Regions from separate parts of the Streptomyces poriticola genome, predicted to be linked through region 1. Evidence: predicted binding sites of a transcription regulator. Region 1 holds the regulator's gene; each other region holds the start of a gene.
What was found. The regulator HspR, encoded in region 1, represses chaperone genes until heat shock. The targets are predictions, from matches to a motif close to TTGAGNNNNNNNNNCTCAA.
Positions count from the first base shown of each region.

Region 1 (10,125 bases):
GGGCGGGCTCCGACGGCACCGGCCGCCCGGGCGCACTCGCACGAGCCGTGCACCGGCCCGCAGCAGCCCGGCCCGCAACTCCCCGGCCAGGAGTCCCCCAGTCCGCTACTCCCGGGCCAGGAGTCCCCCGGTCCGCCGCCGCCCGGCCCGCACCGCGCACCCGGCCGGCTCGGCCCGCCCGGCCGACCGGGGTCCCCGCGTACCGGGACCGGCCCGCGCGTCCCGCCGTCCCCCCGGGGCCGTGCCCGCCCGCACGGGACGCGCACCCACCCGCCGCGACCGCGCCGCTCCCGCCGCCGCTCCCGCCGCCGCCCCCGCGGTCCGCGCCACCCCCGCCCCCCGTGCCCCCGGTGCCACCCGTGCCCCCGGTGCCACCCGCGCCATCCCGTCGCGCGCCCACCGCGGCGGACTCGCCCGCCTCCGCGGCCTTTCCGGTCCGTCAGGCGCGACGCCCGGCGACCACGCAGGTCAGAGACGTGTTGCGTGTAAGGAACGGATAAGAGTTGAGTCCGTTCGACTCAGCTCTGTTGACCCGGTCGGGGCCGTCGTGCACACTTGAGCCTGTTCCACTCAAGTCAGCTGGAGGAATCAACCATGGCACGTGCGGTCGGCATCGACCTGGGCACGACTAACTCCGTCGTCAGCGTTCTGGAGGGCGGCGAGCCCACCGTCATCACCAACGCCGAGGGCGCCAGGACCACGCCGTCCGTCGTCGCCTTCGCCAAGAACGGTGAAGTGCTCGTGGGTGAGGTGGCCAAGCGCCAGGCGGTCACCAACGTGGACCGGACCATCCGCTCGGTCAAGCGCCACATGGGCACCGACTGGAAGATCGAGCTCGACGGCAAGCCCTTCAACCCGCAGCAGATCAGCGCCTTCGTGCTGCAGAAGTTGAAGCGGGACGCCGAGGCCTACCTGGGCGAGAAGGTCACCGACGCGGTCATCACCGTCCCGGCGTACTTCAACGACGCCGAGCGGCAGGCCACCAAGGAGGCCGGCGAGATCGCGGGCCTGAACGTCCTGCGGATCGTCAACGAGCCGACGGCCGCCGCCCTGGCCTACGGCCTGGACAAGGACGACCAGACGATCCTCGTCTTCGACCTCGGTGGCGGCACCTTCGACGTCTCGCTGCTGGAGATCGGCGACGGCGTCGTCGAGGTGAAGGCCACCAACGGCGACAACCACCTCGGTGGTGACGACTGGGACCAGCGCATCGTCGACTACCTGGTCAAGCAGTTCCAGTCCGGCCACGGCGTGGACCTCAGCAAGGACAAGATGGCCCTCCAGCGCCTCCGCGAGGCCGCCGAGAAGGCCAAGATCGAGCTGTCCTCGTCCACCGAGACCTCGATCAACCTGCCGTACATCACCGCGTCCGCCGAGGGCCCGCTGCACCTGGACGAGAAGCTCACCCGCGCCCAGTTCCAGCAGCTGACCACCGACCTGCTGGAGCGCTGCAAGACGCCGTTCCACAACGTCATCAAGGACGCCGGCATCGACCTGTCCGAGATCGACCACGTCGTTCTCGTCGGCGGCTCCACCCGTATGCCCGCCGTCGCCGAGCTCGTCAAGGAGCTGACCGGCGGCAAGGAGGCCAACAAGGGTGTGAACCCGGACGAGGTCGTCGCCATCGGCGCCTCGCTCCAGGCCGGTGTCCTCAAGGGCGAGGTCAAGGACGTCCTGCTGCTGGACGTCACCCCGCTGTCCCTCGGTATCGAGACCAAGGGCGGCATCATGACCAAGCTGATCGAGCGCAACACCACGATCCCGACCAAGCGCTCGGAGATCTTCACCACGGCCGAGGACAACCAGCCGTCCGTGCAGATCCAGGTCTACCAGGGCGAGCGCGAGATCGCGGCCTACAACAAGAAGCTCGGCATGTTCGAGCTGACCGGTCTGCCCCCGGCGCCGCGCGGCGTCCCGCAGATCGAGGTCTCCTTCGACATCGACGCCAACGGCATCATGCACGTCACGGCGAAGGACCTCGGCACCGGCAAGGAGCAGAAGATGACCGTCACCGGCGGCTCCTCGCTGCCGAAGGACGAGGTCGACCGGATGCGCCAGGAGGCCGAGAAGTACGCGGAGGAGGACCACGCCCGCCGCGAGGCCGCCGAGAGCCGCAACCAGGGCGAGCAGCTGGTCTACCAGACCGAGAAGTTCCTCAAGGACAACGAGGACAAGGTCCCGGGCGAGGTGAAGACCGAGGTCGAGGAGGCCGTCGGCGAGCTCAAGGAGAAGCTCAAGGGCGACGACACGGCCGAGATCCGCACCGCCACCGAGAAGGTCGCCGCCGTCTCGCAGAAGCTGGGCCAGGCCATGTACGCCGACGCCCAGGCCGCGCAGGCCCCGGGCGGCCCCGAGGGCGCCGCCGACGGTGGTGCCAAGGCCGCCGACGACGACGTGGTGGACGCCGAGATCGTCGACGACGAGCGCAAGGACGGTGCCGCGTGACGGAGGAGACCCCGGGTTTTGAGGAGAAGCCCGACGTCCCCTCCGGCGCCACCCCCGACGACGCCGAGCCGAAGGCCGCCGCCCCCTCCTCGGAGGCGGGGGCGGCCCCGGCCGGGGACGCGAGCCAGGACGCGGGCCTGACCGCCCAGCTGGACCAGGTGCGCACCGCGCTGAGCGAGCGCACCGTGGACCTCCAGCGGCTCCAGGCCGAGTACCAGAACTACCGCCGCCGGGTCGAGCGGGACCGGGTAGCGGTCAAGGAGGTCGCCATCGCGAACCTCCTGACCGAACTGCTGCCCGTGCTCGACGACATCGGCCGCGCCCGCGAGCACGGCGAGCTGGTCGGCGGCTTCAAGTCCGTCGCCGAGTCGCTGGAGACCGTCGCGGCCAAGATGGGTCTGCAGCAGTTCGGCAAGGAGGGCGAGCCCTTCGACCCGACGATCCACGAGGCCCTGATGCACTCCTACGCCCCGGACGTCACCGAGACGACGTGCGTGGCGATTCTGCAGCCCGGGTATCGCATCGGCGAGCGCACCATCCGCCCCGCGCGGGTGGCCGTGGCCGAGCCGCAGCCGGGCGCGCAGACGGTCAAGCCGGCCGAGGAGGGCACCGAGGCGCAGGCGGACTCCGCGGAGAACAAGGAGAGCGGTGGCCCGGACGAGGGCTGACGTGAACACCGAGGGGAAGGAGGGACGTCGGGGATGAGCACCAAGGACTTCATCGAGAAGGACTACTACAAGGTCCTCGGCGTCCCCAAGGACGCCACCGAGGCCGAGATCAAGAAGGCCTACCGCAAGCTCGCCCGCGAGAACCACCCGGACGCCAACAAGGGCAACGCCAGGGCCGAGGAGCGCTTCAAGGAGATCTCCGAGGCCAACGACATCCTCGGCGACCCCAAGAAGCGCAAGGAGTACGACGACGCCCGCGCCCTCTTCGGCAACGGCGGCTTCCGCCCCGGGCCCGGGGCGGGCGGAGGCTCCTTCAACTTCGACCTGAGCGACCTCTTCGGGGGCGGCGCCCAGGGCGGCGCCGGTCAGGGCGGCGGACAGGGCGGCGCCGGAGGCTTCGGCGGCGGCATCGGTGACGTCTTCGGGGGCCTGTTCAACCGCGGCACCACCGGCACGCGGACCCAGCCCAGACGCGGCCAGGACATCGAGTCCGAGGTCACCCTGAGCTTCACCGAGGCCATCGAGGGAGCGACGGTCCCGCTGCGGATGTCCTCCCAGCAGCCCTGCAAGGCCTGCTCCGGCACCGGCGACAAGAACGGCACGCCGCGGGTGTGCCCGACCTGCGTCGGCACCGGACAGGTGGCCCGGGGCTCGGGCGGTGGCTTCTCCCTCACCGACCCGTGTCCCGACTGCAAGGGCCGTGGGCTGATCGCCGAGGACCCCTGCGACGTCTGCAAGGGCTCCGGACGCGCCAAGTCCTCGCGGACCATGCAGGTGCGCATCCCGGCCGGGGTGTCGGACGGCCAGCGGATCCGGCTGCGCGGCAAGGGCGCGCCCGGTGAGCGGGGCGGCCCGGCGGGCGACCTGTACGTGGTGGTCCACGTCAAGGAGCACCCCGTCTTCGGCCGCAAGGGTGACAACCTCACCGTCACCGTCCCGGTCACCTACGCCGAGGCGGCCCTCGGCGGCGAGGTCCGGGTGCCGACCCTGGGCGGGCCGCCGGTCACGCTGAAGCTGCCGGCGGGCACGCCCAACGGGCGCACCATGCGGGCCAGGGGGAAGGGCGCGGTCCGCATGGACGGCACCCGCGGCGATCTGCTGGTCACCGTCGAGGTGAGTGTCCCGAAGGACCTGACGGGGAAGGCTCGTGACGCGCTCGAGGCGTATCGCGAGGCGACCGCGGGCGAGGATCCGCGTGCGGAGCTGTTCCAGGCCGCGAAGGGAGCTTGATGGAGATGGACGGCCGTCGACGCAATCCGTATGAACTGACCGAGGACACCCCGGTCTACGTCATCTCGGTGGCGGCCCAGCTCTCCGGTCTGCACCCGCAGACCCTGCGCCAGTACGACCGACTGGGCCTGGTCTCCCCGGACCGCACGGCCGGCCGGGGCCGCCGCTACTCGGCCCGCGACATCGAACTGCTCCGCCAGGTGCAGCAGCTGTCGCAGGACGAGGGCATCAACCTGGCCGGGATCAAGCGCATCATCGAACTGGAGAACCAGGTCGCCGCGCTGCAGTCCCGGATCGCCGAGCTGCAGGACGCGCTGGACGGCGCGGCCACGGCGATGCGCCAGCGCGAGGCCGCGGTGCACGCCTCGTACCGCCGCGATCTGGTGCCGTACCAGGAGGTCCAGCAGTCCAGCGCGCTGGTGGTCTGGCGACCGAAACGCCAGCAGTCGGACTGACGCCGACGTGTCGCGGGAGCCTCTCCGGTACGACTCCGGAGGGGCTCCTCCGTCGCTCCGGCGACCGTACCGGGGGCCCGCGCGCGGCTGCCGTGCGTGCTGACGGCCGGTCAGTGCGTCGGTGGGTACTCCGGAAGGGGGAACTCCCCGCCGCCGGTGGTGCGGGACGGCGGCGGTGCTGTGACCGGCGCATGTACACGCGTCAATGGGATCCCCGCGGTTTGTTCACGGATCCTTCGCGAGGTCAGCGGAGTGTGTTGTTCCCATCTCGTTAAGTGGTTTCCCTTGACGCCGGTGGCGGGTGACGCGTTGTCTTTTCAGTCACATGGGCCGCACTGCAGTGCCCACGTCCCGAAAACGCACCTGAAGTGAGCCCCCGCATGCGCCGTATCGCCATATCCGTGGCCGCGTCCACCATGACCCTCTCGCTGGCCGGCTGCGGGGTGCTGGGCGCCTCGGAGAGCGCCGGCGAGGCGAGTCCCACCAAGGGCAACGACATCACGGTGGGGCTGCTGCTTCCGGAGACCGCCAACACCCGGTACGAGCAGTTCGACTACCCGATCTTCAAGGACAAGATCGCCGAGCTCACCAGTGACGAGGGCAAGGTCGAGTACGCCAACGCCGACGCGAGTGCCGACAAGCAGCTGGCGCAGATGCAGCAGATGATCGACGACCGGGTCGATGTGATCGTGCTGGACGCCGTCGACTCCTCGTCGATCGCGGCCGGGGTGCAGAAGGCCAAGGACGCCGGCATCCCCGTCATCGCCTACGACCGGCTGGCCGAGGGGCCGATCGACGCCTACATCTCGTTCGACAACGAACTGGTCGGCGAGGTCCAGGGCCGCTCCCTGCTGGAGGCCCTCGGTGAGGGGGCGGACAGCTCCTACAAGATCGTGATGATGAACGGCTCGCCCACCGACCCGAACGCCAAGCAGTTCAAGGCGGGTGCGCTGTCGGAGCTGAACGGCAAGGTGACCATCGCCGAGACCTTCGACACCAAGGACTGGAAGCCGGAGAACGCCGAGGCGAACATGGCCGAGGCGATCGCCGCGATCGGCAAGGACAACATCGCCGCCGTGTACGCGGCCAACGACGGCATGGCCGGCGGTGTCATCAAGGCCCTGGAGGCAGCGGGCGTCACCGACCTGCCGCCGATCACCGGCCAGGACGCGGAACTGGCGGCGGTGCAGCGGATCGTCACCGGTGAGCAGTACATGAGCGTGTACAAGTCGTACCCCGAAGAGGCCGAGAACGCCGCGGAGATGGCCGTCGCCAGGGTCCAGGGCCGCGACATCCAGTTCGACGCCCTCGCCCGCGACCGCGTCGACAGCCCCACCCACAAGGGCATTCCCGCCCAGCTGGTCCCCGTCCTCGCCCTGACCCAGGAGAACATCGAGGACACCGTCATCGCCGACGGCATCCACAAGGTCTCCGACATCTGTACGGCACCGTACGCGGCCGCGTGCGAGGAGATCGGCCTGAAGTAGCGGGCCGCCGATGCCGCCCACCCGCGGCGAAGGGGGCATTTCGGTCGCCGTCCCCGGGAGAGCCGTGTTGCGGACCCGGTCCCGGCCGCGCATAGTTGCGCTGCGGAAAGAGCCGGGAACCGGGGGTGGGATGGGCGATGGCCGGGCACGGCGTGGATGAGCATCCACACGGTGCTGACCGACTGTGCGAGGCCGGGGATCGGGTGTACTCCCGGGCCGTACGGCGGGGCCGCGTGCCGCGCACGGACGCCGAGACCGTGCCCTGCCTGCTGGAGCTGGCCCTGCTGCACCCCGATCCGGACGACATGGAGTGGCTGGTGCCGACCTCCCCGCAGGAGGTCATGACCCGGCTGCTGCGCTCGGTGTACGACGAGGTCAGCGCCGGTCAGCGACGGGTGGGTTCGGCGGTCGCCGCCTTCGAGTGGTACGCCGGGCTGGGCCGCCAGCTGCGCCCGGCGGCGGCCGAGGGCGGGGCGGCCATCCGGGTCCTGGACGGACTGGCCCGGATCCAGGCCGCGATGGACGAGGCGACGGAGGCGTGCACGAGGGAGGTGCTCACCGTGCAGCCCGGCGGCATCCGCCGCGAGGCCGAGCTGTCGGAGGGCCTGCACCGGGCGCTGGCGCTGCGCGGGCGCGGAGTGCGGATGCGGGACCTGTACACGCATGTGGCGCGGCACGGGCAGGGGCTGCTCAACTACCTGGAGCTGATGGGCGACGCGGTCGAGGCCCGGACCCTCGACGAGGTCATCGACCGGCTGATCCTCTTCGACCGCACGGTCGCCTTCATCCCCGCCAACACCGACCGCACGATGGCACTGGAGCTGCGGCACCCAGCGCTGATCGCCTATCTGGTGACGGTCTTCGAGCGGCTGTGGCGGCTGGCCATCCCGCTGACCGCGCCGCTGCCCGACACCGGCATCGAGGGCATCTCGCACCGCGAGCGGTCCATCGCGGCGCTGCTGGCGGAGGGCCATCAGGACGCGGTGATCGCCGAGCGGCTCGGCATCAGCGTGCGCACCTGCCGGGCCCATATCGCCCGGTTGTCGGAGACCCTGGGCGCGGCGAGCCGTACCCAACTGGGTGTCCGTATCGCCCAGGCCGGCCTGGACGGCCCGTCCGGCCCGGCCCCGACGTCCGTCAGTGTTCCCGGTCCAGGATCCCCGACCGCCCGATGAGATAGCCGAGCTGCGCCCGGCTCTCGCTGCCCAGCGTGGCGGCGAGCTTGGCGATGTGCACCCGGGCGGTTCGCACGTTCATGCCGAGGCGGTCGGCGATGACGGCATCGGTGTGGCCTTCCACGAGGAGCGCGGCGATGGCACGTTGACGGGCGGTGACACCGTCGCGGGCGGGCTGCCGGACGGCGTCGGGGTACATGGGGGTGGCGAGGTGCCACAGGCGGTCGAAGGTGGTGGCGAAGTAGGAGACGAGGGCGGGGTGGCGGATCTCCAGCGCGTGGGAGCGGTCGGCGTTGGCCGGGATGAAGGCGGCCGTGCGGTCGATGACGATGAGCCGCTCGGTGACCTCGTCCAGCGTGCGGGCCTCCACATCGCCGTGCAGCTGCTCGTAGCGGGCGGCCACCCGGGGAGCGTGGCGCAGGGTGTGCTGGTAGAGGGCGCGGATGCGGCCTCCGCGGTCGAGCACCGCCTGGTCGCGCCGCAGCGCGGCATCGTGGTACTTGCCCCGGTCCGGGATGTAGCTGCCGTGCGGCTGGATGGCCAGGATCTCGGTGGCGTCGGCCATGACCTCGTCGAGGATCCGGCCGATGCGCTCCTTCCTGTTGTGCAGTGTGATGAGGGGCGTGGTGGGTGCGGCGTCGTACCGTCCGCTGACCTGCATCAGCGGTTCGAAGGTCTCGGCCATCCGCTGCGCGCGTCTGCGCTCGTCGGCGATGCGGTCCTCGGAGGATCTGAGCATCCGGTGCAGGGCGACCGCGGGGGCTACCGGCTCCAGCCAGTCCAGGTCGTCGAGGGTGGGTCTGAGCAGGCCGAAGTCTGTGAGGCAGGGGGCCTGCTCGAAGGCGCGCGCAGGGAGTCGTCCCTCGCGAAGAGCCTGTGCGTAGAGTTCCGTTCCCGTCGCGCAGAGTTCCTCCGGGCCGTGGTCGGCGTGCGGTCGACGCGACTGCGCCGGCTCGTGGCTGTGCGTCTTCGCGGTCACGGGCGCTTCGCTTCCCCCCAGCTGCTCTTCTCCGTCTCCAGGAGCCCCGACTGGGCGATCAGGAATCCCAGTTGGGCGCGGCTGCCGCTGCCGAGGGCCTGGGCCAGCTTGGCTATGTGGGCACGGCAGGTGCGTACGTTCATGCCCAGGCGCCGGGCGATGGCCTCGTCGACATGGCCCTCGACGAGGAGCTTGGCGATGGAGTGCTGGATGTCGGTGATGCCGTCCGGGGCGGTCTCGTACGGCGTTCCGAACTTCAGCGGTACCGCGCGGGCCCACATGAACTCGAAGACCTTGATGAGATAGCGGACCAGGCCGGGATGGCGGAGCTCCAGGGCGACCTGCCGGTCCTCCCTCGTGGGGATGAAGGCCACGGTCTCGTCGCAGATGATGAGGCGTTCCACCAGTTCGTCGATGGTGCGCACCTCGACCTTGCCGTCGGCGATCTGCTCCACGTACGCCAGCGTCTGAGGGCTGTAGCGCGCGGTGTGCTGATACAGGGTGCGCAGCCGCACGCCCCGTTCGATCAGCGGCCGGTCCCGCTCCAGGCCCTTCATCAGGTTGCTTTCCAGCCGCCGGCCCCCGGGCTGTACGGTCAGCACCTCGGTGTGGCACTCGGACGTCGCGATGTTGAGGGCGGCGTTGATCCGGTCCCTGCCCTCGAGCACGGAGATCGCGTGCGTACTCGCGGGAGCCTGGGCGCTCGCCGCCATGAAGGGTTCGAACAGATCGGCCAGTTGGACCGAAAGCCGCCGGCGTTCCGTGATCTCCCGTTCGATCGGGTGGAGGCGCTGCGCCAGGGCCACGGACGGAGGTACGGGGCGCAGCCAGTTGCTGTCGTCCGGATCGGGATGGAGCAGAGCGAACTCCATCAGACAGGGGGCTGTCTCCACGTCCGTCCTCGCGATGCGCCCAGCCCGAAGCGCGCTGGCGTAGAGGCGGGTTCCCTCGCCGCACAGTTCGGTCATGGCATGGGGATGTGCCGCCTCTGTACTACTTGTCCCCAATTTTCCACCCCCCAGGGTCCTGAACATGCAGGAACATGATGCACCGATTGTGTGGCCATGACGTGCCCGAATGAGCCATCGTCTTATCCGACGGGGGAAGAGGAGACCATCGAGTGAGGACGAAGCCGACTATGAGTAAGAGAATGCTTCGCTCGGTACTTGCCGCTGCTCTTTCCGCCGTTGTGGTGCTCGGGGCCGTGAGTGGCTTGGCCGGCAAGTCCAGCGACGTTCGAGCGGACACGACGTCGAACGAAGTCGTTGTCGGTGGAACCCACACCAACGACACGTCTTGGGACTGATGGCGTTGACCACTCCACCTGACGACCGCTCCTTCCGTCGTGAAATGGCCACCGCCTACCGCTCCGGCTGGCACTTCATCGACCTGGCCACCGCCATCCCCCACAGCGGTGACTCCCTGATGGTGACCGTGTTCGGTGAGCCGGTCGTCGTCACCCGGGACGAGGACGACGACGTGCGTGCCTACCGGTGCCTGCGCAGGCCCCGAGGGGCCCCGCAGCCCGTGCGATGCGCCATCCGGTACGGAATGATCTTTGTGAACCTGGACCAGCGGGACCACCGGCTCGCGCAGCCGGATGTTCCCACCCCGAGGGCCATCTCAGCCACCCCCCGCAGTGCCTGACGCGATTCCCCCGTCGTAACAGATCGCTCAGGTGCTTCC
Region 1 covers NZ_JBAGKH010000006.1:281,759-291,883, reverse strand. Annotated here, with positions in the region: gene V5O46_RS31910 (MraY family glycosyltransferase) at 1-500, shown strand, start outside; gene dnaK (molecular chaperone DnaK) at 595-2,445, shown strand; gene grpE (nucleotide exchange factor GrpE) at 2,442-3,113, shown strand; gene dnaJ (molecular chaperone DnaJ) at 3,147-4,343, shown strand; gene V5O46_RS13160 (heat shock protein transcriptional repressor HspR) at 4,349-4,798, shown strand; gene V5O46_RS13155 (substrate-binding domain-containing protein) at 5,179-6,285, shown strand; gene V5O46_RS13150 (helix-turn-helix transcriptional regulator) at 6,423-7,460, shown strand; gene V5O46_RS13145 (helix-turn-helix transcriptional regulator) at 7,423-8,439, opposite strand; gene V5O46_RS13140 (helix-turn-helix transcriptional regulator) at 8,436-9,473, opposite strand; gene V5O46_RS13135 ((2Fe-2S)-binding protein) at 9,790-10,086, shown strand.

Region 2 (10,125 bases), on a different contig from region 1:
CGGCACCCAGCTGGCGCCCGAGGACCTGATCGGCGTGCCGCAGATCCGCGGCGGCCGGTCGGTGTTCTGCCCGCCGGAGGTGATCGCCCGGGACGAGCCGTACTGCCTGTTCCTGGACGAGCTGAACGCGGCCACCCCGGATGTGCAGAAGGCGTTCTACTCCCTGATCCTGGACCGCCGGATCGGCAGCTACGAACTGCCGGAGGGCTCGATCGTCGTCGGCGCCGGCAACCGCGCCACCGACAACGCCCTGGCCCGCCCCATCGCCTCCGCGCTGGTCAACCGCCTCACCCATGTGCATCTGGAGGCCTCCGCACAGGACTGGCTGAGCTGGGCCGGTGAGCACGGCATCCACCCCTGGGTCGTCGACCACCTCACCGACCGCCCCGACCACCTGTGGTCCAGGCCGCCGAAGACCGAGGAGCCGTTCTCCACCCCGCGGTCCTGGCACATGCTCTCCGACGCGCTGCACTCCTTCGGCCGCGACCTCGACGAGGACACCCTGAACGTGCTCGCCCACGGCACGCTCACCCCGCGCCACGCCACCGCCTTCTGCGGCTACGTCAAGATCGTCCGCAGCCGGTACGGCATCGAGGCGATCCTCAAGGGCGAGGCCCGCTGGCCGCACCGCCTGCAGGACCGCGACCTGCTCTACTACCTCGCCGACTCGTTCCGCGGACGCCTGGTCAAGGAGCTGCCCGCGACCAGGGACCACATGCCGGCCCAGGGCCGGCAGACCGCGTACCGCGCCAAGTCGCTGCTGGTGCAGCTCGCCGAGATCTCCGTCGAGGTCGCCCAGAGCGTCATCGCCCCCGACGCCGACGGCAATCCGGTGCTGCCCTCCTGGTTCCTGGTGGAGGCGGCCCGCGACATGCCGCGCCTGGTGGAGGCGCGCCGGTGAGCCGGACCCCGGCGCGGAGGAAGCGCGACCTGGCGGCGGAGGCGTTCGAGGCGGGTCTTGCGCTGGTGCGCGCCAATCCGGCGCTGGCCGCGGTCGAGTCCGACGTCTGCCGCCGCGAGACCTGCGAACTGGCACCCCGGGACGGGCTGGTCCGCGTCGACTCCGACGGTGTACTGCACGCCCACCCGGTCCGGACGGCCGACCCCGCCGACTGGGCCTGGGCCCTCGCCCACGCCTCTCTCCACCTGGGCTTCGGACACGTCCCGGCCGCCAGGGGGAAGCGGGTCCAGCCGGACCGGTACGAGCGCGCCGCGCGCTGTGTCGTCGTCAACCGCTTCCTGCAGTCGTTCCCCGTCGGACATCCGCCCGAGGAGCTGCCCCAGGCCTACCCGGACGGCGACGAGGAGCAGCTCGCCGCGCGCTGGCGGCGCGACGGGCTCCCGGCCCGCTACGCGCGCTGCGGCACCGCGGGCGACGAACCCGACCTGCTGCTGGTCGAGTGGTACGGCTGGTGGGGGCAGTCCCCGGACCGGCAGCTGGCGTTCGCCACCGCGCTGACCCGCACCGTGTCCACCGCGATGGACGTCGCGGGCGGCCGGCGCGACACCCTGGACGGCGAGGCGCCCCCACGGCGGCCCTGGGAGAAGGCGCTGAGCTGGTTCGTCTCCTCCTATCCGCTGCTCGGCGGCATCGCGGCCGGCATCAAGCTGGTCGCCGACGCCGAACTCGCCCGCGCCCACGGCATCGCGATCGCCGCCGTCGACGCCGGGGCGGGCGAGATCTACGTCAACCCGCTGCGCCACCTCGAGGACGAGGAGTGGCGGTTCGTCCTCGCCCACGAGATGCTGCACGCCGCCCTGCGCCACGGAGACCGCTGCGGCACCCGCGATCCGTACCTGTTCAACGTCGCCTGCGACTTCGTCGTCAACGGCTGGCTGGCGGACATGCAGGTCGGCACGATGCCCGAGGGCCTGCTGCACGACCGTGAGCTTGCCGGGCTGTCCGCCGAGGAGGTCTACGACCGCATCGCCGGCGACCTGCGGCGGATGCGGCGCCTGTCCACGCTGCGCGGCAAGGGCGTCGGCGATGTGCTCGGCGCCCCGCTCGGGCCGCCCCGCGCCCCCTGCGACCTGGACGGCTTCTACCGCCGCGGCCTCGCCCAGGCCTGGATCTGCACGAGCAGCAGGCGCGCGGCTTCCTGCCCGGCGGCCTGGTCGAGGAGATCCGCGCGCTCAGCCACCCGCCGCTGCCCTGGGACGCCCGGCTGGCCCGCTGGTTCGACGAGTTCGTGCCCCGCCCCGAGCCGCTGCGCAGCTATGCGCGCCCCTCCCGGCGCCAGGCGGCCACCCCCGGCATCCCGCGCGCCGGACGGTACTTCCCGCCCGAGGAGACGGCCCGCTGCACCTTCGGTGTCGTCCTGGACACCTCCGGCTCCATGGACCGCACCCTGCTCGGCAAGGCGCTCGGCGCCATCGCCTCCTACGCCGAGGCCCGCGAGGTGCCCGCCGCCCGCGTGGTCTTCTGCGACGCCGCCCCGCACGACGCCGGATATCTGCCGGTGACGGAGATCGCCGGGAGGGTCCGGGTGCACGGCCGCGGCGGCACCGTACTGCAGCCCGGCGTCGACCTGCTGCACCGCGCCGGCGACTTCCCGCCCGGCGCACCGGTGCTGATCATCACGGACGGCTGGTGCGACGTGCTCCGGGTGCGGCGCGAGCACGCCTATCTGATCCCGCAGGGCGCGCGGCTGCCGTTCAGTGCCAGGGGGCCGGTCTTCCGGGTGAGTTGAGCCGGAATGTGATCGGATGGTGGCCGCAGCCCCGCACCGGGGCCGGCGGGACCCGTCCGAAAGGAAGAACCGTGGCAACCACGCGCTCCGCACACACCGTCTGGGAAGGCAACCTGCTCGAGGGGAACGGAGTCGTCACCTTCGACTCCTCCGGCATCGGCGGGCAGCCGGTGTCGTGGCCGTCGCGCGCCGAGGAGGCGAACGGGAAGACCAGCCCGGAGGAGCTGATCGCCGGCGCCCACTCCAGCTGCTTCTCCATGGCCTTCTCCAACATCCTCGCCAAGGCCGGCACCCCGCCCACCAAGCTGGTCACCTCCGCCGACGTCACCTTCCAGCCCGGTGAGGGCATCACCGGCATCCACCTCACGGTGGAGGGCACCGTCCCCGGCATCGACCACGACGCGTTCGCCGCCGCCGCCGAGGACGCCAAGCAGAACTGCCCGGTCAGCCAGGCCCTGACCGGCACCAGCATCACCCTGACGGCGAAGCTCGCCTGACGCGGCCGTCCCCCACGCCTGGGCGCGCCGGCACTCCCACGCGCCCTTGACAACGGCACACTCAAGTTTTGTGCTGGAGAGCGTAGGTACCCGTAGTGCCCTGGCGGAAGGGGACGGCGATGGGACGTGCGGTCGGGATCGATCTCGGGACGACGAACTCGGTGGTGGCCGTGCTGGAGGGCGGTGAGCCCACCGTCGTCGCCAACGCCGAGGGGGCGCGCACCACCCCGTCGGTGGTGGCCTTCGCCAAGAACGGCGAGGTGCTGGTCGGCGAGGTCGCCAAACGGCAGGCCGTGACCAACATCGAGCGCACCGCCCGCTCCGTGAAGCGGCACATGGGCGAGGCCGCGTGGCGCTTCCCCGCCGAGGGCGACGTCGACGGCACCCGGTACCGGGCGCAGGAGCTGTCCGCCCGTGTGCTGCAGAAGCTGAAGCGGGACGCGGAGGCCTATCTCGGCGAGGACGTCACCGACGCGGTGGTCACCGTACCGGCCTACTTCGACGACACCCAGCGGCAGGCCACCAAGGAGGCCGGGGAGATCGCCGGCCTGAAGGTGCTGCGGATCATCAACGAGCCCACGGCGGCGGCGCTGGCCTACGGCCTGGACAAGGAGAACGACCAGACGGTGCTCGTCTTCGACCTCGGCGGCGGCACCTTCGACGTGTCCCTGCTGGAGATGGGCGAGGGCGTCATCGAGGTCAAGGCCACCAACGGCGACACCCACCTCGGCGGCGACGACTGGGACGAGCGGATCGTCGAGCACCTCGTCAAACGCTTCAAGGGCCAGTACGGCGTCGACCTGGGCCGGGACAAGATGGCGGTGCAGCGGCTGCGGGAGGGCGCCGAGAAGGCCAAGATCGAACTGTCCTCGTCCACCGAGACCACCATCAACCTCCCCTACATCACGGCCTCCGCCGAAGGCCCCCTCCACCTGGAGGAGCGGCTGACCCGTGCCCAGCTGCAGGAGCTCACCGCCGACCTGCTGGAGCGCTGCAAGAAGCCCTTCCACCAGGCGGTCAGCGACGCCGGCATCGAGCTGTCCGCCGTCGACCACGTGATCCTGGTCGGCGGCTCCACCCGGATGCCCGCCGTCACCGACCTGGTCAAGGAGCTCACCGGCAAGGACCCGCACAAGGGCGTCAACCCCGACGAGGTGGTCGCCGTCGGCGCCGCGCTCCAGGCGGGCGTGCTGCGCGGCGACGTCAAGGACGTGCTGCTGCTCGACGTCACTCCGCTGTCCCTCGGCATCGAGACCAAGGGCGGCATCATGACCAAGCTGATCGAGCGCAACACCACGATCCCCACCCGGCGTTCGGAGATCTTCACCACCGCAGCCGACAACCAGCCCTCGGTCGGCATCCAGGTCTACCAGGGCGAGCGGGAGATCGCCTCCTACAACAAGAAGCTCGGTGTCTTCGACCTCACCGGCCTGCCGCCCGCCCCGCGCGGCGTCCCGCAGATCGAGGTGGCCTTCGACATCGACGCCAACGGGATCATGCACGTCTCGGCCAAGGACCTGGCCACCGGGCGCGAGCAGAAGATGACGGTCACCGGCGGCTCGGCGCTGGCCAAGGACGACATCGACCGGATGGTGCGGGACGCCGAGCAGTACGCCGAGGAGGACCGCAGGCGCCGCGAGGCCGCCGAGACCCGCAATCAGGCCGAGCAGCTCGTCTACCAGACCGAGAACTTCCTGCGGGACACCACGGACGGCATCCCGGCCGACACCCGATCGGACGTCGAGTCGGCCGTCGCCGACGTCAAGTCCCTGCTGGAGCGCGACGCCGAGACATCCGCGCTGCGCGAGGGCGTCGAGAAGCTCGCCGCGGTCAGCCAGCGCATGGGGCAGGCGATGTACGCCCGGAGCCGGCAGGAGCCGACGGCCGAGGACGGTGCCCGCGACACCGCACCCGACGACGAGTCCGTGGTCGACGCCGAGATCGTCGACGACGACCGCGACGACCGCGACGACCGCGGCGGCCGGACCGAGGACCGGCAGGGGCCGGCCGCCTGAGCGCTCCGCCGGAAGTGCCGCGCTGTGCCGTCGCTCGTCCGCGGCGCCGTCGCGGCTGGTCGCGCTGTTCCCCGCGCCCCTTCAGGGCACCGCTGAACGGCGGCGGACTCCGCCCGACCTGCTCGGTCCGGCCCCCCAGTCCGGCCCCCCGGTCCGGCCGCCCAGTCCGGCCCCCCAGTCCGGCCGCCCAGTCCGGCCGCCTAGTCCGGTCGCCTAGTCCGGCCCCCCAGTCCGGCTGCCCAGTCCGGCCGCCTAGTCCGGTCGCCTAGTCCGGCCCCCCGGCCGGTGCCGGCGGCCGGGGCGGCCGGTCCGGAAGGGTGGCGCAGACCGCGTCCAGCACGCACGCGTACGGCGTGCCGAAGTCCCGCAGCCGGGCGCGGAGCCCCTCCAGCGCCGCCCGGTGCTCGGTCAGCGGGCCGGTGTCACCGGTGCGGGAGGTGAGCTCGAGGACCGCCGGCAGGAAGTCGGGCGGCTCCTCGCCGGTGAGCCGCAGGCCGTGGGCGTCGTAGAGCTCCCGGAAGCGCTCCGGCGACCCTCCGTCCGGTCCCGTGCCGCCGTGCGCCCACCGGCCCAGCCGGAGACTGTGCCGCTCCTGGCGGTCGAAGACCTCCACGTAGTGGGCCTGGAGCTCCCGCTGCGGGGTCACCGCCGCATGGTCGGTGAATCCCCGCAGCTGGGGGGCCGCCTCGCGCAGCAGCGGCAGCCGGACGCGGAAGTCGTCGTCGGGGTAGGTCAGACAGAGCGCGGCGGCCTGGTACAGCACCTCGAAACCCGGCATCACGCCTCCCTGTGCCGCGGACGGGGCTTACTCGCCCTGGACCCGAACCTAGGTGCGGGCGGGGGAACGCACCCGTTCGCGGCGCCCGTACGGGTGCCCGTACCCCTCAGTAGGTCTCGCGGTACTCCCGCAGGATCTTCCCGGTGCGCTGCGTGGACGCGGCACGGGCCGTCATGTGGTCCAGGACCTCCAGATGCGCGGAGACCTCCTTGCGGGAGTCCAGATACAGCGCACCGGTCAGATACTCGGTGAAGACCATGTCGGGCAGCTCCGGCTCGGCGAACCGGAACAGGGTGAACGGCGCGTACGTCCCCGGGTGCGGCCCGGACGCGAACTCGGCGAGCTGCAGCGTCACCCGGTCCCTCGCGGCGAACTCCAGCAGCCGGTCCAGCTGTTCGCGCATCACCCGGCTGTCGGCGCTCACCGGCCGGCGCAGCACCGTCTCGTCCATCACCACCCACAGATGCGGCGGCTGCGCGGTCTGGAGCAGCCGCTGCCGCTCCATGCGCAGCGCCACATGCCGCTCCACCGACTCCCGGCCGCCGGAGGTGCCGATCGTGCCGCTCTCCAGCACGGCGCGCGCATAGTCCTCGGTCTGCAGCAGCCCCGGCACGAAGTGCGGCTCGTAGGACCGGATGATCCGGGCGGCACCCTCCAGGCTGACGTACAGGCTGAACCAGTCCGGCAGCACATCGTGGTACCGCTGCCACCAGCCCGGCTGGTTCGCCTCCTCGGCCAGCGCGACGAAGGCGGCCACCTCCTCCTCCGGCACCCCGTACGCCGTCAGCAGGATCTGCACATAGGGGATCTTCAGGGCGACGTCGGCCGTCTCCATCCGCCGCACGGTCGCCGGTGCCACCCGGAGCACCCGCGCGGCCTGGTCGCGCCCCAGGCCCGCCGCCTCGCGCAGCTCCTGCAGCCGTCTGCCCAGCACCACCTGCCCCACGGTCGGTGCGGCCCGTCGCTCGCTCACGCCACGCCCTCCCCGACGCGCCCGGATCCCACGGCAGTCTGCCACGGCCCCCGGCCCGCCTCACAGGGGCGGGCGGGCACCGGGCGGCATTACCTGGCGGGTAATCGACCAGGTCCGGCCGGGACGGGATCGTGGACGCACACCGGGTCCCGGGCCGGCGTACTCCGGCCCGGGCCCGGCTCCCGCAGCCCCTGCACGACCCGACGGAGGGTGACTCGTCATGTCCGCGAACCAGTTGGCCGCTCTCGCCCGCACCTCCGACCCGCACACCATGCTGCGCCGCTTCCTGGCCCTCGACGCCGTGGTGACCGGTGCGAACGGACTCGCCTACCTCGCGCTCTCCGGGCCGCTCGGCCGGTTCTTCGGCGCCGGCCCGGGGCTGCTGCTCGTCCTCGGCGTGTTCCTGGCGCTCTACGCCGCCGCCGTCGCCCTGCTCGCCACCCGGCAGCACCCGCCCGCGCTCGGCGTCCGGGCGGTGGTCGAGGCCAACCTCGCCTGGGCCGCGCTGAGCTTCGTCGCCCTGGGCGTGTGGCTGACGCCCACCACGGCCGGCGCGGTCTGGGTGGTGCTCCAGGCCCTGGTCGTCACCGGCTTCGCGCTGCTGCAGTACGCGGCATCGAGGGAGCGTCAGGGCAGCAGCGTCTGAAGGTACTTGACCGTCGCCGGATCGGCCGGGAGCAGCGTCTCGATGGCCAGCTCGGCGACGGTCACGTCCATCGGTGTGTTGAAGGTGGAGATCGAGGAGATGAACGACAGCGTCCGCCCCTCGTGCTCGATCTGCAGCGGCAGCGCGAAGTACGGCACCGGGTCGTCCGGTTCCCGGCCCGGCGCGTCCTCGGGTACCGGATAGCCGGCCACCTCCTCGTACAGCGCACGCAGCTCCCCCGAGCGGTGCAGCCCGATCTGCCGCTCCATCTGGGCCAGCAGATGCCCGCGCCACTCGCGCAGATTGCGGATCCGCGGCGCCAGGCCCTCCGGATGCAGGGTCAGCCGCATCGCGTTCAGCGGCGGCTGCAGCAGATGCTCCGGAAGCCCGTCCATGAGCAGATGGATCCCGCGGTTGGCGGCCAGCACCCGGTAGGTCGCGTCGACCACCAGCGCCGGGTAGGGCTCGTAGCCGCGGATCAGCCGTTCCATGCCCTCGCGCACGGCGTCCAGCGCCGGGTCGTGCAGCGGGGTCTCCGGGTAGCGCGGTGCGTAACCGGCGGCGAGCAGCAGCGCGTTGCGCTCCCGGACGGGCACGTCGAGATGCTCGGCCAGCCGCAGCACCATCTCCTCGCTCGGCCGGGAGCGGCCCGTCTCGACGAAACTGATGTGCCGGGCGGAGGAGCCGGCGCGCAGTGCCAGCTCCAGCTGGCTGACCCGGCGCCGCTCCCGCCAGGCCCGCAGCAGCGGGCCCACGCCCTGGGCGGTGGCGGCGGAGCCGGAGGTGAGAGCGGTCATACCCCAAGACCGTAGCCGACCCGGCGTCCCGGCCGGAGGTGCCGGGCCCCCGGCGACCAGCGCCGGAACCCGCCCGCTGTGGCAGGCTGTTCGGTACCGGACGATCCGTGCGGAAGGAGCGCCCCCATGCCCGTCGAACCGCTGTCGCAGAAGGAGATCGAGGACCTGCTGGCCGAGCTGCCCGGCTGGTCGCTCCAGGGAGACCGGCTCACCCGTTCCTACCGGCTCGGCTCGCACGCCGCGGCGACGGCCATGGTGGTGCACATCGCCCAGGTGCAGGACGAGCTCGACCACCACTCGGAGCTGACTCTCGGCTACCGGACCGTCTCGCTCAGCGTGCACACCCACAGCGCGGGCGGCGCCGTCACCGCCAAGGACGTCGAGCTCGCCCGCAGGGTCGAGGAGCTGTCCGCCGGCCACCGGGCCCACTGAGGCGGCGTGCTCGACTACGACAAGGAAGCGGCGCACTACGACGACTCGCGCGGCGGCGAGCCACGCGCCTCGGCCGCCGCCCGGGCGGTCCTGAGCCTGCTCCCCGGCCGCCCGCGCGACCTCCTCGACGTGGGCTGCGGCACCGGAATCGTCACCCGGCGGCTGGCCGCCGGCCGGGAGGGCCTCAGGGTCACCGGCGTCGACCGGGCCCCCGGCATGGCCCGGCACGCCGCCGTCCGCCTCCCCGGCGCCGTCGTGCTGGCCGACTGCCGCCGGCTGCCGTTCCCGGGCGGCCGGTTCGACGCCGTCACCGGTGTGTGGCTGCTACACCTGGCCGCCGACAGCGCCGAGGTGCAGCGCATCGTCGGCGAGTGCGCGCGGGTGCTGCGCCCCGGCGGGGTCTGGGTCACCACGGTCGACAAGGGGCCCTCCCACAACGTCGGCAGCGACATCGACGCCGTCCTCGCCGCCCGTCGGCCGAGCCCGGTCCGGGACCGTGCGGCCGCCGTCGAGGAGTACGCCCGCGGTCACGGCCTGATCCCCGCGGGGCAGGCCCGCTTCACCGGCGTCGGCCAGGGCCGCAGCCCCCGCCGGACCATCGCGGACCTGCGCCGCGGCTGGTTCGTCACCCTCCCGCCGGGCCACCCCTGCGCCGACGGCTTCGCCGCCCGCCTGGCGGCCCTGCCCGACCAGGACCGCCCCCGACCGGACCCGGTGTTCACCCTGCGGGCGTTCCGGAAGCCCCCGCCCGAGGGGGTGTGACGGGCCGGACGGACCGGGCCGCGCGGGGTGCCGGGCCACCCCGCGGTCCGGCTCCTTGCCGCCCTGGCAACAGAACTTGCCGGAGCGTGGTGCGGCGGCGCACGCTGACGGCACCGCGAGCGAGAGGGTGACCGCCATGCCGCACGACCACCAGCATCACGACCAGCACCAGCACGATCAGCGGGGCGACGGACGCCAGGGCGGTCACCACCGCCATCCCGGGCACGGCCACGGGCACGACCACACGGACATCGACTGGGTGGCGATGGCCCCGCTGCTGGAGGCGCAGGCCGAGTTGTACACACCGCTGTACCAGCGGGCCGCGGCCTGGCTGGCGCAGGAGGTGACCGAACCCGGCCTGGTCGTCGACGCGGGCAGCGGTCCCGGCGTGGTCTCCTGCGTCTTCGCCGACGCCTTCCCCGGCGCCCGGGTGGTGGCCGTCGACGGTGCCGGACCGCTGCTGGAGCGGGCACGCGACCGTGCCGACCGCCTGGGGGCCGCCGACCGGTTCACCACGCTCACCGGTGAGCTTCCG
Region 2 covers NZ_JBAGKH010000002.1:67,147-77,271, reverse strand. Annotated here, with positions in the region: gene V5O46_RS03075 (ATP-binding protein) at 1-901, shown strand, start outside; partial or broken gene V5O46_RS03070 (vWA domain-containing protein) at 898-2,690, shown strand; gene V5O46_RS03065 (OsmC family peroxiredoxin) at 2,762-3,187, shown strand; gene dnaK (molecular chaperone DnaK) at 3,307-5,202, shown strand; gene V5O46_RS03055 (nitrate reductase molybdenum cofactor assembly chaperone) at 5,468-5,980, opposite strand; gene V5O46_RS03050 (helix-turn-helix domain-containing protein) at 6,087-6,953, opposite strand; gene V5O46_RS03045 (hypothetical protein) at 7,174-7,599, shown strand; gene V5O46_RS03040 (helix-turn-helix domain-containing protein) at 7,581-8,396, opposite strand; gene V5O46_RS03035 (4a-hydroxytetrahydrobiopterin dehydratase) at 8,523-8,828, shown strand; gene V5O46_RS03030 (class I SAM-dependent methyltransferase) at 8,835-9,590, shown strand; gene V5O46_RS03025 (class I SAM-dependent methyltransferase) at 9,727-10,125, shown strand, end outside.
Region 2: the regulator HspR is predicted to act here: its motif matches at 3,234-3,252, upstream of dnaK (molecular chaperone DnaK).

Region 3 (10,125 bases), on a different contig from region 1:
AGGTCCACGGCCCAGCGGGCGATCGCCAGGCCCAGCCCGGTGCCGCCGTCGCTGCCCGGGCCGTGCGGCCGTGAGACCGACCCCCGGTTGAACCGCTCGAAGACCCGGTGCCACTCGGACCGGGGGATGCCCGGCCCCTCGTCGAGGACCTCCAGCTCCAGCGACTCCTGCAGCGTCCCGCGCCGGGCCCTGAGCGTCACCCGGCCGTGCGGCGGACTGTGCTTGACCGCGTTGTCGACGAGGTTGGCGACCACCTGGTGGATGCGCTCCGGGTCGGCGTGGGCGGTCAGCTCCGGCGGCGCGACGTCCAGGTGCAGATGGACGTCGGTACGGGAGTGGTTGCCGGATCCGGAGGCGATGCCGGCCCGGGCCGAGGCGACCATGTTGGCCTCCTTGAGCACCCCGGACAGATACGGCCACACCTCGAAGCGCCGGGTGCGCAGCGGTACGACACCGTTGTCCAGGCGGGACAGGTCCAGCAGGGTCTCCACCAGCCGGCCGAGCCGCTCGGTCTGCCCCAGCGCCGTCCGCATGGTCTCCGGGTCGGCCTCGGTGACCCCGTCGACGATGTTCTCCAGCACCGCGCGCAGCCCCGCGATCGGGGTGCGCAGTTCGTGCGAGACGTTGGCGACCAGCTCCTTGCGCTGACGGTCCTGGGCCTCCAGGTCGTCGGCCATGCGGTTGATGGTGACGGCCAGGTCGCCGAGCTCGTCACGGCGGTTCTCACGGACCCGGCGGGTGTAGTCGCCGTGCGAGATCGACCGGGCCACCGCGTTCATCTCGTCCAGCGGCGCGGTCAGGCCGTGGGCGACGAACTGCGTGATGAGCAGCGTGGCGATCATCGAGAAGACGGTGATGAAGCGCAGTTCGGTCTTGGTGTGCACGGCGATCACCGAGAGTCCGGTGGTGATCAGCACCGAGGTGACGACGAGTGCGCCCAGCTTGGTCTTGATCGAGAACGGGCGTACGCCGCCCCAGGGCTCCCCGGGGCTCCTCCGTGCGGCCTGCCGCCCCTGGCTCATGGCGTCGGCGTCTCCAGCGCGTAGCCCACGCCGTGCACCGTGCGGATCCGCTCGGCGCCGATCTTCCGGCGCAGCGCCTTGATGTGGCTGTCGACGGTCCGGGTCCCGGATGCGTCGGCCCAGTCCCACACCTCGGCCAGCAGCTGCTCGCGCGAGAGCACCGCGCGCGGGGTGTTCGCCAGGCACACCAGCAGATCGAACTCGGTGGGCGTGAGATGCACGTCCTCGCTGCGCACCCGGACCCGGCGCTGCGCGTGGTCGATCTCCAGCTCGCCCAGGCGCAGGATGCCGCTGCGCGGGGTGGTGGCGGCGATGGCGGCCCGCTCCACGCGGCGCAGCAGCACGTGCACGCGCGCGGCCAGCTCCCGCATGGAGAACGGCTTGGTCATGTAGTCGTCGGCGCCGACGCCGAGCCCGACCAGCATGTCCGTCTCGTCGTCGCGCGCGGTGAGCATCAGCACCGGCACCGGGCGGGCGGCCTGCACCCGCCGGCAGACCTCAAGGCCGTCGAAGCCGGGCAGCATGATGTCGAGGATCAGCAGGTCGGGCTGCCAGGCCTCGGCCGTCTCGACGGCGGACGGGCCGTCGCCCGCCGTTTGCACCAGGAACCCCTCGGCGCGCAGGCGGGTCGCGATGGCGTCGACGATCGTCTGGTCGTCCTCGACCACGAGCACCCGGCGCTGCGCGCCCGGCGTCGCCGTCGTGCCGTTGTGGGAGGTCTGTGTCTGCTCCATCGCCCGCCCCTGAGGTGTGCTTACCGGAATCCGTGGGGTGATCCCTCGTCCGCGCAGGACTGCGCTTGACGCTTGAATGACCGCGTCAGGGCAGCAGCGTACGGGGAGCCACCGGGCCTTTGCTATCCAGGACCGACGCCGAGATGAACCACGTCCGGAACGCCCCGGGCAACGGGGATCTCTTCGGTACGCACCCGCTGGAACCCGGCATTACGCAAGGATTCTTCGAATTCGGGGGAGGGTTTCGCCGACCACACGGCGACCACTCCGCCGGGCTTCAACAGCCGTGCGCAGGCGGTGAGTCCGGCCGGCGCGTACAGGGTCTCGTTGCCCTCGGTGACGGTCCAGCCGGGCCCGTTGTCGATGTCCAGGCACAGGGCGTCGTACGTGGCGCAAGTCTCATTGACGTACCTGGTCAGATCCGCCTCGACGATCTTGGTGCGCGGGTCGGCCAGGGCCGCGCGGGTCAGTCCGGACAGCGGCCCGCGCCGGTGCCAGTCGATGACGGCGGGTTCGCGCTCGACGACCGTGATCCCGCCCCAGCGGGAATTCGCGGCTGCATGCGTCAGCGAGAATCCGACCCCCAGTCCGCCGATCAGCACGTGAGGTGCCGGGCGCTCGCCGGAGGCGTCCAGCGCGGCGAGCGCCGCATCGACCAGCCGGCGCTCCGAGCGGCCGTCCGAGGTGTCCATCAGGAAGCAGCCGTTGGCGATGATCTGCAGCAGCCCGCCGTGCCGGCGCAGCACCACCTCGCCATGGGGACCGTCGCGCCGGTCCAGGACCTCGGGGATGTCGTACACGAGGGACATCCGGCCATCCTGGCACTCCGCTGACGGTTTGTTGACGGAATCGGGAACTCGGGGTGACGGGGCGTGCAGGGGGTGTCCCGGGAGCGGTCCGCGATCGCCCACAGCGAACGCGGGGAACAATCCCCGGCGGCCGAGCATTGAGTCGGCATAACTCAACTTGACTGCCGAAGGGGAGATCATGGCTGCTGAGTCCACGGAGTTCACACCGCTCACCCTGCCCGTGCTGCCGCTCGACGACGAGGTCGTGCTGCCCGGGATGGTGGTCCCGCTCGATCTGAGCGACCCCGAGGTGCGGGCCGCGGTCGAGGCCGCCCAGGCCGCCGCGCGGTCCGAGCCCGGAAAGCCCCGCGTGCTGCTCGTCCCGCGCCTCGACGGGACATATGCCCGCACCGGTGTGCTGGGCACCGTCGAGCAGGTCGGCCGGCTGGCCGACGGCGACCCCGGCGCCCTGGTCCGTGGCCGCGGACGGGTGCGGATCGGCGCGGGCACCACCGGTCCCGGTGCCGCGCTGTGGGTGGAGGGCACCCGGGCCGACGAGAGTGTCCCCGTGCCGCTGCCCGGGCAGATCGGCGAACTGGTCAAGGAGTACAAGGCGCTCGCCACCTCCTGGCTGCGCAAGCGCGGCGCCTGGCAGGTCGTCGACCGGGTCCAGGCCATCGACGACGTCTCCGCGCTCGCCGACAACTCCGGATACTCGCCGTTCCTGACCACCGAACAGAAGATCGAGCTGCTGGAGACCGCCGACCCGGTGGCCCGCCTGAGGCTCGCCACCCAGCAGCTGCGCGACCACCTCGCCGAGCAGGACGTGGCCGAGTCCATCGCCAAGGACGTCCAGGAGGGCGTCGACAAGCAGCAGCGGGAGTTCCTGCTGCGGCGTCAGCTGGAGGCCGTGCGCAAGGAGCTGCGCGAGCTCGGCGGCGAGAAGGACGGCGAGGAGTCCGACGACTACCGCGCCCGCGTGGAGGCCGCCGACCTGCCCGGGAAGGTGCGCGAGGCCGCCCTCAAGGAGGTCGACAAGCTGGAGCGGTCCAGCGAGGCCTCCCCCGAGGGCTCCTGGATCCGCACCTGGCTCGACACCGTCCTCGAACTGCCGTGGAACGAACGCACCCAGGACGCCTACGACATCCAGGGTGCCAAGGCCGTCCTCGACGCCGAGCACGCCGGACTGGACGACGTCAAGGAGCGCATCACCGAGTACCTGGCGGTGCGCAAGCGGCGCACCGACCGGGGTCTGGGCGTCGTCGGCGGGCGGCGTGGCGGGGCCGTGCTGGCCCTGGTGGGCCCGCCCGGAGTGGGAAAGACCAGCCTCGGTGAATCGGTCGCCCACGCCATGGGCCGCAAGTTCGTCCGGGTCGCCCTCGGCGGCGTCCGCGACGAGGCCGAGATCCGCGGCCACCGCCGCACTTACGTGGGCGCGCTGCCCGGCCGGATCGTCCGCGCCGTCAAGGAGGCCGGGTCGATGAACCCGGTGGTGCTGCTGGACGAGATCGACAAGGTCGGCTCCGACTTCCGCGGCGACCCGGCCGCGGCCCTGCTCGAGGTCCTCGACCCCGCGCAGAACCACACCTTCCGGGACCACTACCTCGAGGTCGAGCTCGACCTGTCCGACGTGGTCTTCCTGGCCACCGCCAACGTCCTGGAGGCCATCCCGGAGGCCCTGCTGGACCGCATGGAACTGGTCCGGCTCGACGGCTACACCGAGGACGAGAAGATCGTCATCGCCCGGGACCATCTGCTGCCCCGGCAGCTGGAGCGGGCGGGACTCGGCGGCGACGAGGTCACCATCGACGAGAGCGCGCTGCGCCGGCTGGCCGGCGAATACACCCGCGAGGCGGGCGTGCGCAACCTGGAGCGGTCCGTCGCGCGGCTGCTGCGCAAGGTCGCGGCCCAGCACGAACTGGGCGAGCGGGAGCTGCCGTTCACCGTCACCGACGGTGATCTGCGCGCCCTGATCGGCCGGCCGCACCATGTGCCCGAGTCCGCCCAGGACCCGGCCGAGCGGCGCACCTCCGTGCCCGGCGTGGCCACCGGCCTCGCGGTGACCGGGGCCGGCGGCGACGTGCTGTACGTGGAGGCGTCCCTGGCCGACCCGGAGACCGGCGCCGCGGGGCTGACCCTGACCGGTCAGCTCGGTGACGTGATGAAGGAGTCGGCGCAGATCGCGCTGAGTTTCCTGCGCTCGCGCGGAGCCGAACTGGAGCTGCCGGTCGCCGATCTGAAGGAGCGCGGCGTACACATCCACTTCCCGGCGGGCGCGGTGCCCAAGGACGGCCCGAGCGCCGGTATCACCATGACGACGGCGCTGGCCTCCCTGCTGTCGGGCCGGCTGGTGCGCACGGACGTGGCGATGACCGGCGAGGTCTCGCTGACCGGGCGGGTGCTGCCGATCGGCGGGGTGAAGCAGAAGCTGCTCGCCGCCCACCGCGCGGGCGTGACGACCGTCGTCATCCCCAAGCGCAACGAGCCCGATCTGGACGACGTCCCGGCCGAGGTGCTGGACAGCCTCGACGTCCACACCGTGACCGACGTCCGTCAGGTCCTGGAGCTGGCGCTGTCCCCGGCGACGAACGGGGCGGCGCCGCAGGTCCCGGCGGCGGCGTGACGGAGCCGCCGGGGAGAGGCGAGGCCCGGGCCCCGTGAGGGAGGCCTGGGCCTCGCCGCACGCCCCCGGGGCGGGAAGCCGCCGAGGGCCGCGGGCCCGCTCAGCCGAGGGCCAGGGCGCGGACCCGGTCGAGGGCTCCGTTGAAGCGGTTGTGGTCGCCGACGATCGGCCCGGAGGAGGTGTACTGCCACATGGTGTAGTACGGCCAGCCCGCCGGCAGTTCGCCCACCGCGGAGGCGTACCGGGCGATCCACAGCGGGTTGGCGGACGCGAAACCGCCGTGGTTGCCGGTGCACTGCTTCCACCAGCTCGTGGCCGTGTAGATGACGGCGTCCCGGCCGGTGCGGGCCTTGTAGGTGTTCAGGAAGTCGCGGATCCAGGAGACCATCTGGCTCTGCGTCCTGCCGTAGCAGGCCGCGCCGTACGGGTTCCACTCGATGTCCAGGGCGCCGGGCAGGGTCTTTCCGTCGCCGGACCAGCCGCCGCCGCGGTCGACGAAGTAGTGGGCCTGGGCGGCGCCGCTGGTGGTGTCCGGGGTGGCGAAGTGGTAGGCGCCGCGGATCATGCCCACGTTGTACGAGCCGTTGTACTGCTGGGCGAAGTAGGGGTTGCGGTAGTACGTCCCCTCGGTTGCCTTGGCGTAGGCCCACCGCACCCCGCTGGTCCACAGGCCGGTCCAGGCGACGTCGCCCTGGTGGCTGGAGACGTCCACGCCCTCGGTCCGGGCGGCGCCGCCGGGGACGGGGGTGCCGTGCTGCCCGTCGTGGGCCAGGACGCCCGTGCCCATGCGGGCCGAGCCGCGGGCCGGGATGTCGGCCGCAGCTGCGGACGGTGCGGTGATTGCGGTGAGGGTCAGGGACGAGGCGGCGAGCAGGACTCCCGCGGCGGCGTGGCGCCGGCTGCGGGGCGATCCGGTTCTGCGCACGGACATGACGTGCCTCCGAAGGCTCGGTGGTGCCCGGTGGGGGTGACGACCGGCAGGGGAGGCCCGCGGGATCTGATGGCGTGGGCATGCCAGTCGGGTCGCGCATCATCGACGCTACGCACGTAGAACGCCCGGTGGGAAGGGTTCCGGAGGCTGCCGTTGGTCTAAGCCTGCGAAATACTTGCCACGCTGCAGCGATGGCGGCGGGCGGCGGAAACTTTCAGGACCGTAAAACCTCAGGCAGGGGCTGACGTGCACGAAGACGGAATCGACGGCGGACCGGGAGCCGAATCCGGGGGTGGGTCCGTCGGAGGTGGGTCCCGGCGGGGGTCCGGACGTGGTGTGGACCAGCCCGAGTTCCTGGCGCTGGAGCGCGAACTGACGGTGCTGCTGCGGCGGGCCCGGGCCAACCAGGGCGAGATGGCCCGGGAGGTGCATCCGGACCTGGAGTCGTCGGCGTACGGGCTGCTGGTCCGGCTGGGGGAGTGCGGTGCGCAGCGGGCCACGGAGCTCGCCGGCTACATCGGGGTCGGCAAGGCGACCATGTCCCGCCAGCTGCGCGCCCTGGAGGACCTCGGCCTGGTCGCCCGCGAACCCGACCCCGCGGACGGCCGCGCCTGGCTGATCACCCTCACCCCGGAGGGCCGCGAGCGGGTCGGCCGGGTGCGCGAGGCCCGCCGCGCCCGCTACGCCCGCCGACTCGCCGACTGGGACCCGAAGGCGGTGGCGGAACTGGCGCGGCTGCTGCACGAGCTGAACCTCGGCATGGAGAAGTGAGCCGGGCCGTAGGGCTCGGCGGAGCGAGCCGGGCCGTACGGCTCAGAGCTCGGCGTACACCACCGTCGCGTCGTCGTGTGTCTTGCTCCGCCCCAGGAACGCCCGCTCCGTGTCCGCGAGCTCCAGCTCCCGCACCCGCTCCACCAGCGCCCGCGCCCCCTCCTTCCGCACCAGCCCCAGGCAGTCGGCCCAGTCGCCCTCCCGGAACCGCTCCACCCAGCGCGCCGCCCCGTCCGTCAGTGCGGCCAGCGCCCGCACCTCACCGCGCGGCAGCACCCCCGTGACCGCCCGGGCCGCGACCGCGGGATCGGCGGCGGCGGTGAAGAAGCCGCCCTCCCGGTTGCGGAGATCGGCGTCGATCAGCGCGTCCGTGGCCAGTGCGGAGCGCGGCAGCCGGGCCAGCCGGTCGTCCAGGACCGCGCCGACCGTGCCGTCGGCGGCCTCCACCAGCAGCACCGAGTCGGACAGCACCAGGTACTCGACCGCGCTCGGCGTCCAGCGCGCCAGGACGACGGTGGCCTGCGGGGTCCGGGAGTGAGAAAGGTCACAGGTTCCGCTGTGGGTCTCGGCGGTACGCGCGATGGCGCGGGAAAGTGCCTCCGCCAGGGGAACATCCGGGAGGGAAACGGTCAGTTCGGTCAGCGCGCCGCCCAGCCGCGCGGTGAACCAGGGAACGGAATGCAGACAGCCCGTTCCGTCCGCCGGTGGCGTCACCCCGTCGAGCACGACGAGTGAACCGCCCTGCCCGGAGGCCGGAAGTCCGACGCTCGCGAAGTCCTCGTTGGGCCGGTCCGGGTCACCCGGTCGCGACAACAGCTCCGTACGCATCAGGCCAGTCTGCACGACCCCTTCACACGGTCCGCAAACGACCGGCAACGATCGTACAAACCCCTCGACTCCGCAGGTCGGGTGCCGGATTTGGGGCAGATTGCAGTACTCCGGGAAGCGGCGGCGGCGAATCCTTGCACCACCCGCCGCAGACGTCCAACCGGCACGCCGCCCGGACCTGTCGCATGCGCCACGGGAACTTGCTCCCCAACTCCCGTCCGATGTTCACTCCTTCGAGTGGCGGGTCAGGTGATGCACGTGCACCACCCACCGGCACTGGGAGGGTCGGGGACCGGTGGGGGGCCGCCCCGCTCCTGCCGAGAGCTCGGGGGGAGGGTGCATGCACCGCCCGGTCCGTTGACGGAGCGCCACCCGGTCCCACGGGTACACGAGTTCAGGAATGCGAGCACCGGTGCAGAAGACGCGGCCTCGTCGCACAGGCAAGCAGAAGGCCCCCGCGGGGGGCACCGAGCCGACCCCCGGCACCCCCGACGCCGCCGGACCTCCCGGACCCCCGGTCGGCAAGGGCCGCCCCACCCATGTGCGCAACCGCCTCATCGTCGCCGTCGCCGTCGTGGCCGCCGCCATCGCCGCGGCCGGCGCCCCGTCGGTGATCGCCGCCTCCGGACAGCTGCACGACTCCCAGGACCTGGTCACGCTCGCCGAACAGACCCAGGACGCGCTCACCCTCGCCCACTCCCTGGCCGACGAACGCGACGAGGTCACCCCCTACATCGCGGCCGGCCGACCCGAGTCGAGGGCGCCGTCGGAACAGCACAGCGCCCGCGTGGACCGGCAGGTGGAGGAACTGCGGGAGGACACCGACACCCCCGCCGCGCTGCGCGGGGACCTCGACTCCATCGCCGCGCTGCGGCGCGCCGCGCTCACCGGCAAGAGCACCGCGCTGGAGGCGCACCGGGCGTACTCCGATGCCGTCGCCGGACTGCACGCCCTCGCCGTACAGCTGGCCGAGCAGATGCCGCCCCGCGCGGGCGGCGGCGCACACGCCCTCGCCGAACTGGACACCGCCGTCCAGCAGGCCGCCGCCACCCGAGGACTGCTGCTCGCGGCGCTGAACGTGCCCACCACCACGCAGACCGTCATCGACCCGATCACCGGACTGCCGACCGAGACCACCACCTCGTCCGAGGCCGACACGGAACGCCGCGACGCGCTCACCGCCGCCGCCCAGCAGGCCCGGGTCCGCTCCGACGCCGCCCTCGCCGACTTCCGCGACAGCGCACCCCGGCAGGTGCGGGACAGCTACGGCGCCACGGTCGCCGGACCCGAGGTGGACGCCGCGGACACGTACCTCGCCGACCTCACCGACCAGCCCGTCCTCTCCGAGGACGACCTCGGCACGAGCGTCAAGAAGCTGGACGCCGCACTGTCCGCCCGTATCGACGCCATGCGCGGCGCCGAGTCCGCCCTCTACGACCGCCGCACCAAGGCACTGGAGCAACTGCGCGACGACGACGTCACCGCGCTGGAGATCCGCATCGCCCTGCTCGGCGCCCTGATACTGCTCGCCGTCGGCATCGCCACCGCCATGGCCCGCACCCTCACCCGCCCGCTGTCGGTGCTGCGCCGCGGCTCCGCACGGCTGGCCGAGGCCGAGAACCCCGCCGCCGAGGAACCCGTCTCCTTCACCGGCCGCAACGACGAGTTCGCCCGCGCCATCCGCTCCGTCAACGCGCTGCACGCCCAGGCCGTGGCCCTCGCCGAGCGGGTCACCACGCTGGAGGGCGACCGCAAGCACCTGGTCGCCCAGCGGCAGAAGATGGCCGACGCCCGTGAGGAGCTGCGCACCGAACTCGACGCCTCCGCGGCCCGGCTGAAGGTGCTGCGCAACAGCATCGGCGGCACCTTCGTCAATCTCGCGCTGCGCACCCTCGGCCTGGTCGAGCGGCAGCTCGCCGTCATCGAGGGCCTGGAGGATCGCGAGCAGGACCCGGAGCGGCTCGCCACGCTGTTCAAGCTCGACCACTTCGCCACCGTGATGCGCCGGCACAGCGAGAACCTCCTGGTCCTCGCCGGCGCCGAGCATGTCCAGCACAGTGCCGGCCCGGTGCCCCTGGTCGACGTGGTCCGCGCCGCCGTCAGTGAGATCGAGCGGTACGAGCGCGTCCGTATCGCCGCGCTGCCGCCGCACGCCCACGTCGCGGGCTTCGCCGCCGACGACCTCTCCCATCTGCTGGCCGAACTGATGGAGAACGCCACCTCGTTCTCCCCGCCCGACCTGCCCGTCGAGATCTCCGCCTGGCTGCTGGAGAACGGCGAGCTGATGCTCTCCGTCCAGGACGAGGGCATCGGCATGGCCGGTGACCGGCTGGAGCGGCTCAACGCCCGTCTCGCCGATGTCGACCCGGACGCACCCTACGACCGGGACGGCGAGGACGGGCTCGGGCTCGGCCTGTACGTGGTGGCC
Region 3 covers NZ_JBAGKH010000021.1:103,975-114,099, reverse strand. Annotated here, with positions in the region: gene V5O46_RS23155 (sensor histidine kinase) at 1-1,022, opposite strand, end outside; gene V5O46_RS23150 (response regulator transcription factor) at 1,019-1,756, opposite strand; gene V5O46_RS23145 (spermidine synthase family protein) at 1,879-2,565, opposite strand; gene lon (endopeptidase La) at 2,744-5,167, shown strand; gene V5O46_RS23135 (lysozyme) at 5,268-6,098, opposite strand; gene V5O46_RS23130 (MarR family winged helix-turn-helix transcriptional regulator) at 6,345-6,869, shown strand; gene V5O46_RS23125 (hypothetical protein) at 6,912-7,697, opposite strand; gene V5O46_RS23120 (sensor histidine kinase) at 8,098-10,125, shown strand, end outside.
Region 3: the regulator HspR is predicted to act here: its motif matches at 2,703-2,721, upstream of lon (endopeptidase La).